Candidatus Vesicomyosocius sp. SY067_SCS001: one gene and its partner. The main gene of each other region encodes a partner of the protein of the gene in region 2 in a complex. Links are inferred from orthologs where the notes say so. Each region holds a gene or a part of one and is shown on either strand. Other genes may lie near its edges. The genes, in order: dnaG and dnaB.

The links.
Region 1: the proteins of dnaB (region 2) and dnaG are in contact, whole or in part, in a crystal structure (PDB 2R6A), measured with the Geobacillus stearothermophilus proteins. The link is inferred for Candidatus Vesicomyosocius sp. SY067_SCS001 from one-to-one orthologs. Residues at the interface, in WP_033016901.1 of Geobacillus stearothermophilus: Ser13, Glu15, Ala16, Gln18, Glu91, Leu92, Asp94, Ala95, Val96, Pro97, Thr98, Ala99, Ala100, Asn101, Tyr104, Tyr105, Ile108; in WP_049624496.1 of Geobacillus stearothermophilus: Lys456, Leu457, Leu458, Pro459, Ala460, Asn463, Ala464, Leu467, Leu535, Leu536, Ile537, Ala538, Gln544, Glu545, Asp548, Tyr549, His552.

The regions. Positions count from the first base shown.
Region 1 is NZ_CP054877.1:279,327-282,668, reverse strand. The notes cover bases 1-2,999. They hold dnaG (DNA primase), read right to left. Parts: upstream 2,393-2,999; coding sequence 608-2,392; downstream 1-607. Other genes in these bases: HUW60_RS01390 (LpxL/LpxP family acyltransferase), read left to right, coding at 2,425-2,999; rsmH (16S rRNA (cytosine(1402)-N(4))-methyltransferase RsmH), read left to right, coding at 1-208. In the rest of the region: more of HUW60_RS01390, read left to right, coding at 3,000-3,321. UniProt on the Escherichia coli protein: RNA polymerase that catalyzes the synthesis of short RNA molecules used as primers for DNA polymerase during DNA replication.
Region 2 is NZ_CP054877.1:636,164-639,344, reverse strand. What follows is about bases 54-2,891. They hold dnaB (replicative DNA helicase), read right to left. Parts: upstream 2,277-2,891; coding sequence 831-2,276; downstream 54-830. Other genes in these bases: rpsR (30S ribosomal protein S18), read right to left, coding at 2,824-2,891; rplI (50S ribosomal protein L9), read right to left, coding at 2,362-2,814; alr (alanine racemase), read right to left, coding at 54-816. Outside these bases: more of alr, read right to left, coding at 1-53; more of rpsR, read right to left, coding at 2,892-3,078; rpsF (30S ribosomal protein S6), read right to left, coding at 3,078-3,181. UniProt on the Escherichia coli protein: The main replicative DNA helicase, it participates in initiation and elongation during chromosome replication. Travels ahead of the DNA replisome, separating dsDNA into templates for DNA synthesis.

The DNA of each region.
Region 1 (3,342 bases), 360 kb from region 2 along the record:
TTTTCACTCAATTGAAGATCGTATTGTTAAACGTTTTATTCAAAAAAATTCACGACAAAAAACTTTGCCAAAAGGTTTGCCTATTGTTGAACATGAAATTAAAAAAACTTATCTAAAAGATTTAGGCAAATACCTTACCAGCAAAGTAGAAATTAAAAATAATAAACGCGCTCGTAGTGCAGTTTTACGAGTAGCAAGTAAAAACTAACTTGATATTATACAAATGCTAAGAATAGTTATATTAATATTTTAACCATTTATTAGTACATATCATATACTTCTTATATAATCGGTTAAAGCGCATAAAAGCAAAAAAATCATCAATTAATTGCTTTACATAAACAAATAGTAGTAGTGAGATTAAATTCAAAACTCTATAAAATATTAATACTAGTATAGGTACAAAATTATTAGCAAAAACAAGGTTTTGTTAAGTATTTTTAGTATTTTTATAACTGTTAAAATCCAAAATATATTATCTCAATATGTTATACCTAATCTTCAATAATAGGAGTTAAAAGGATCAAATTTCAGCAGATATAGTATTTACAGATAAAATGGAATATATTTTAACCAATAACGAATCAATCAAATTAAACATGAAAAACTAACTTTTAAGTTTGCCTTTTCTTGCTTGTAAACTTTTTGTATATTCTGCTTCATTTGTAATTAATAAAGCAATTTTATCTTTTTGTCTTTCCTCAATCTTTAGCAAAGCATCCAAAAATTCATCCTTATAATCATAATTTTTCAAAACTCTTTTCTTATAATATAAATTAAGCAATTGTTGTTCTTTCTGTGGAAATTGTTCTACCATAGTCTCCAAAGTAATGTCTTCTTGTAATAAAACCAAGCTAGCTAACTTTTGCAATATATCTGCATTATTAATTTTTCTCACTCTTAACATTACCGTTTTATCAACAATGGTTGGATAATTTAATAATAAACCAATCATTTGATCTATTAATGAGTTATTACTTATCAAGGGAGCTGACATTAGTGCTGGGTACTTTTCATAACTATCATAAAAATCAGATATAGGTGGTGCTTCATAATTTTTCGATATGTCAAATATATTTGGTTTAATTGACATATCTTGTCGCTCTAATATAGATTTAATTTGTTCAACGCTTTGATTAACTTCACCTGCCAAACCTTCTAACAACTGATGCTGGTAAGTTTCATAATTTATTTTTCCAAGTAATATTGATACTCTTTCTAAAAATAAGGTTTTTCCTTCAATCGTATTAAAATCCACTTCTGTCTTGATATGGCTAAACAAAAATTTACTCAAAAATTGAGCATTCTCAATACGTTTTATAAACGCTTGGCTTGATTCTTTTTTAACCAAAGTATCTGGATCTTCTTTATCTGGTAAAAATAAAAATTTAACAGTTATACCTGCCTTAATTACTGGCAAAGTAATATTTAATGCTCGCCAAGCAGCTTTTTCCCCTGCCTTATCGCCATCAAAACAAAAAATAATAGTATTTGTTGTGCGAAATAGAATATTTAAATGTTCTACCGTAGTTACTGTACCTAAAGTAGCAACTACTTGTGATATACCCGCTTGATGAAGAGAGATCACATCCATATAACCCTCTACTACTAAAATATAATCAATTGAACGTGAATATTTACGCATATGATACAAACCATAAAGTTCTTTTGATTTTGAAAAAATAGGTGTTTCAGGTGAATTTAAATATTTTGCCTTAAAGTTGTTATTACACGAACGACCACCAAAAGCAATAATATTGCCTTTATTATTATGAATAGGAAACATAAGACGATCTGTAAAAAGATCATAGTATCTTCCTGAACGATATTGGTTATCACCTAACAATCCCATCACTTTTAAATCAGTAATATCTTGAGAACCTTTATCAAATCCAAATAGTAAATTACTATTGGGTGGTGCAAAACCCAACTCAAAACGCTTGGCAATTTTACCGCTAATACCTCTATATTTAACATAACTAACTGCCTTATTTTTTGCAAGAGATTGCTTTAATTGCTGAATATAAAACTGGCTAACTCGTTGCATTAAGTCGAAATAACGAATTAATCTTGTATCTATCGGTTTGACATTATTGTCATACACTACACTAATACCTGACTCGCTAGCAATGGTCTCTATCGCCTCAACTAGACCTAAATTATCAAACTTCATAACAAAGCCAATAACGCCATTGACATCTCCACAACCAAAACATTTGTATATTTGTTTCTCAGCTGAGACAATAAATGATGGAGTTTTTTCATTATGAAATGGGCAACATGCCTTGTAATCTTTACCAACCTTTTTAAGTGGAACACGTTGATTAATTATGTCAACAATATCTACACGACTAGGTAGATCATCTTTAAAATCTGCGTTAATAAATGGCATTTTTCATAATCAAAATTTAAAGTTATATTTTAATGACAAAGACAAAATTTTTTCATCCTAAATTTATACCAACTTGGACTTTAATTGGTTTGATGAAATTAAGCGCTAAATTACCACTTAAAATTCAGTTAGCAATAGGCAAAATAATAGGTAAAAATCTATATTCACTTCTAAGTAGATTTAGAAAAATTGCTTTTATTAATCTCACAAAATGTTTTCCTGAGAAAAACAAAGATCAAGTAAAAAAACTAGTCAAACAACACTTTGAAGCACTTGGTATTGGTTTATTTGAAACCGCAAATTGCTTTTATTTAAACGATAAAAAACTCAAGCAATGCTATCATATTAAAGGTGCTAAAATTTTGCAAAATGCCCTAGATCAACAACAAAATATTATTTTACTCGTAGGACATTTTACGACAATGATGCTTGCTGGTAGAATATTGCTGCAAAACTTTGATTTTGCAGATGTTTACCGTCCACAAAATAATGCTTTATTTGACAACCAAATGCAAAAAATATTCACCCGACATGGTAGCACTATGATTAAAGCAAAAGATACAAAAACTTTAATACGAGTCTTAAAATCAGGCTTGCCAATTTGGTACACACATGACCAAGATTTAGGCATTAAAATTAGCATATTTGCGCCTTTTTTTAATATACAAACCGCTACCATAAAAGCCACAGAAAAACTAGCCAGTATTGATAATACGGTTGTTATTCCTTTATCCTTTACTCGTCAATACACAACTTATACACTAGAGTTTTCTCCTGCCTTGACAAATTATCCTATCACTAATAGCCAACAAAATGCACAATTAACTAATCAAATATTACAACAACAAATTTTAAAAGCACCAGAGCAGTATTTATGGATTCACAGGCGCTTTAAAACCAAGCCAAATAATGAGTCATCTTTTTATTAACTTTTTTAAAAAAGTGTATAA
Region 2 (3,181 bases):
AGCATGGCGTGGATAGCCATCACCATAACCGATACCGATAGTCGCTATGGTTGTTGATTTTTTAGCTATCCAAGTAGCGCCATAACCTACTGAATCACCAGTTTTGATGGTTTTAATTGACATAATTGGTGCTGATAGTTGCATAACAGGCTTAAGATTATTATTAATAATTTCAAAAGGAGAAACCCCGTATAACATAATACCAGGACGAACATAATCAAAGTGTGAGGCTGGATTTGACAAAATCGCAGCAGAATTTGCCATTGAACGTTTAGTGGTGTGATATGTTGATTTTTTAAATTCAAATAGTTGAGACTGGTTCATTGGGTGGTTAATTTCATCAGCACAAGCAAAATGACTCATAACGCATTGGGTATTAATTAATGGGTTGTTCTCTAATAATTTTACGAAATCAAGGTATTCATGGGTAGACAAGCCTAGTCGGTGCATGCCTGTGTTAATTTTTATCCAAATATTGATTGGTTGTTTGGTGTTGTTGATAGTGGTAATTTGGGTTTTATCATGTACAACAATTTGGCAATTTAATTTAATGGCTTGTTGTAGTTCTTGGTCTTCAATAACACCTGATAGAAGTAAAATTGGCTTTTTTGTTATTTTACGTAACTTTCTTGCTTCCGAGATTTCGCTGACAGCTAATAAATCAGAATGGTTAATAATTGGATTGATTAAATTAATCTGGTGCCCATAAGCATTTGCCTTTACCATAGAAACTATTTTGGAATTAGGCGAATTTTTTTTTACAATTAAGAGATTGTGCTTTAATGCTGATTGTGAAATTGAAACAATGGTACACATAGACAAGGTTTTTATTAAAAAGGTTCTTGGTTAAAATTAGCTATAGTATGTGCATAAGTTGTATCTATTTGTTCATCGTTCATATCGTGGAATTGGTCCTCGTTAGCCAAGTCTTCAAATCGTGCATATTCTCCGATAAAGGCAAGTTTGATTATCCCAGTGGGGCCATTTCTATGTTTGACAATCTTTAAATCTGCCTTACCAATTTCTTCTGGGTTTGAATAGGTATCATCATGATATTGTTGGTCTCGATAGATAAAGCCAATAATATCAGCATCTTGTTCAATTGAGCCAGATTCTCGTAAATCAACCATTTGTGGCATACGACCTTTGTTAGCTTTAAGGCGTGATTCAACTCCACGATTAAGTTGCGATAAGGCAAGAACTGGTACGTTAATTTCTTTAGCTAGTGCTTTTAGTGAACGGGAAATTTCAGAGATTTCTTGGACCCTGTTTTCATTCTTTCCGTGTACAGTCATGAGTTGCAAGTAGTCTACCATAATTAGTGCTAAGTCAGGGTATTGACGTTTTAATCGTCGACATTTTGCACGAATTTCTATTGGGGTAATAGAAGGGGTTTCGTCAATAAGAACGGTAGATTTTTCCAGAGCTAATACAGCATGATTAAAACTATTCCAGTCAGTTTCAGTCATGGTGTTGCGTAATTTTGAGCCTTCAATATGACCAAATGATGAAATCATACGCATTACTAATTGTTCAGTTGGCATTTCTAAACTAAATATTACAACTGGTTTGGGTTCTTTAGCAGTAATAGCAATGTGTTCAATAATATTCATTGAAAAAGCGGTTTTACCCATAGATGGGCGTCCGGCAATAATAATTAGATCGCCATTTTGTAAGCCAGAAGTTAACTTATCTAATTCAATAAAGCCAGTCTCTAAACCATTTATACCACTATATTCTTGCATTTCTTGTACACGATTAACAACATCTTTAATAATATCTTTTATATTAGTAATATCTTGTTTTCCCCTAGTCATTTGTTCGGCAATTTCAAATATTTTTTTCTCAGAAAGATCAATTAATTCTTGAACTTCAACTTCTTTTGGGTGGTATGCAGCATCGGCAATTTGGTGACTAACAATAATTAGTTGACGATAAACTGATAGTTCTCTTACATGTTTAGCATAAGATTCAATGTTAGAAATACTAGGGGTATTTTCAGCAATTTGGGCTAAATAGAAAAAGCCACCAATAACTTCTTCAGAATCTGTTTTTTTAACTTGTTCTTTTACAGTGAGAATATCAGCAGGCTGGTCGTGCTGCAATAGAGTGCTAATAGCATTAAAAATAATTTTATGTGAGGCATTGTAAAAGTCTACTTGAGTTAAGATATCTGCAACACGATCCCATGCTTCATTATGTAATAATAAACCACCTAAAACAGATTGTTCTGATTCGATTGAATTTGGTGGTATTTTGGTGTTTTTGATATTCATTGGCTTTTCTTTTTAAAGAACCTTTTAAAAAATTAAAAACCCTAATTATAGGGTTTTTAATTTTAACGTACAATGAATTAGTTTTTTATGCTTTTTGGAAGGATTTAATAACAATTTTAACACTTGCTGTAATATTTGTATGTAAATTAATGTTAATTTTATATTCACCTGTATGACGAATTGTTTCAGGTATATTAATATTACGTTTTTCAATTTTAAAACCATTTTTTATAAGACTTGTTTGAATATCAGTGGTGTTGATGGAACCAAATAATTTACCTTCTTCACTTGCATTAGCTTGGATAATACAAATAGTATTAGTCATCTTAGTTTCAATAGCTTTTGCATTTTTAAGTGTTTTAGCTTCAGCAACTTGTAGTTTAGCTCTAATCAATTCAAATTCAGCTAAGTTTGTTTTAGTTGCAAGTTTGGCTTTACCTTTGGGAATTAAAAAGTTACGAGTATAGCCAGCCTTAACATTAATTACATCACCCAAATTTCCTAATTTTTGAATATTTTCTAATAAAATTACTTGCATGATATACTCCTATTTCTTGTGTTTGTCAGTATAAGGAATAAGGGCTAAGAATCTAGCTCTTTTAATGGCAGTTGTCAGTTTACGCTGAAATTTAGCACTGGTTCCAGTCATTCTTGATGGTGTAATTTTTCCACTTTCATCAATATTTTTAAGTAATATATCAATATCTTTATAATCAATTTTTGTTACTCCTGCTGCTGTAAAACGGCAAAAAGTGTTAATTTTAATTTGAGGTCTACGTTTTCTTTTTATTTGCTTAGCCATTATGACTTCCCTTTTTCTTTTTCTTTTTCTTTATCTTTATCTTTATTAACCATCATGATTGATGGTGTGGTAATTGCCTTATTCTTAGAAATAATTAAATTTC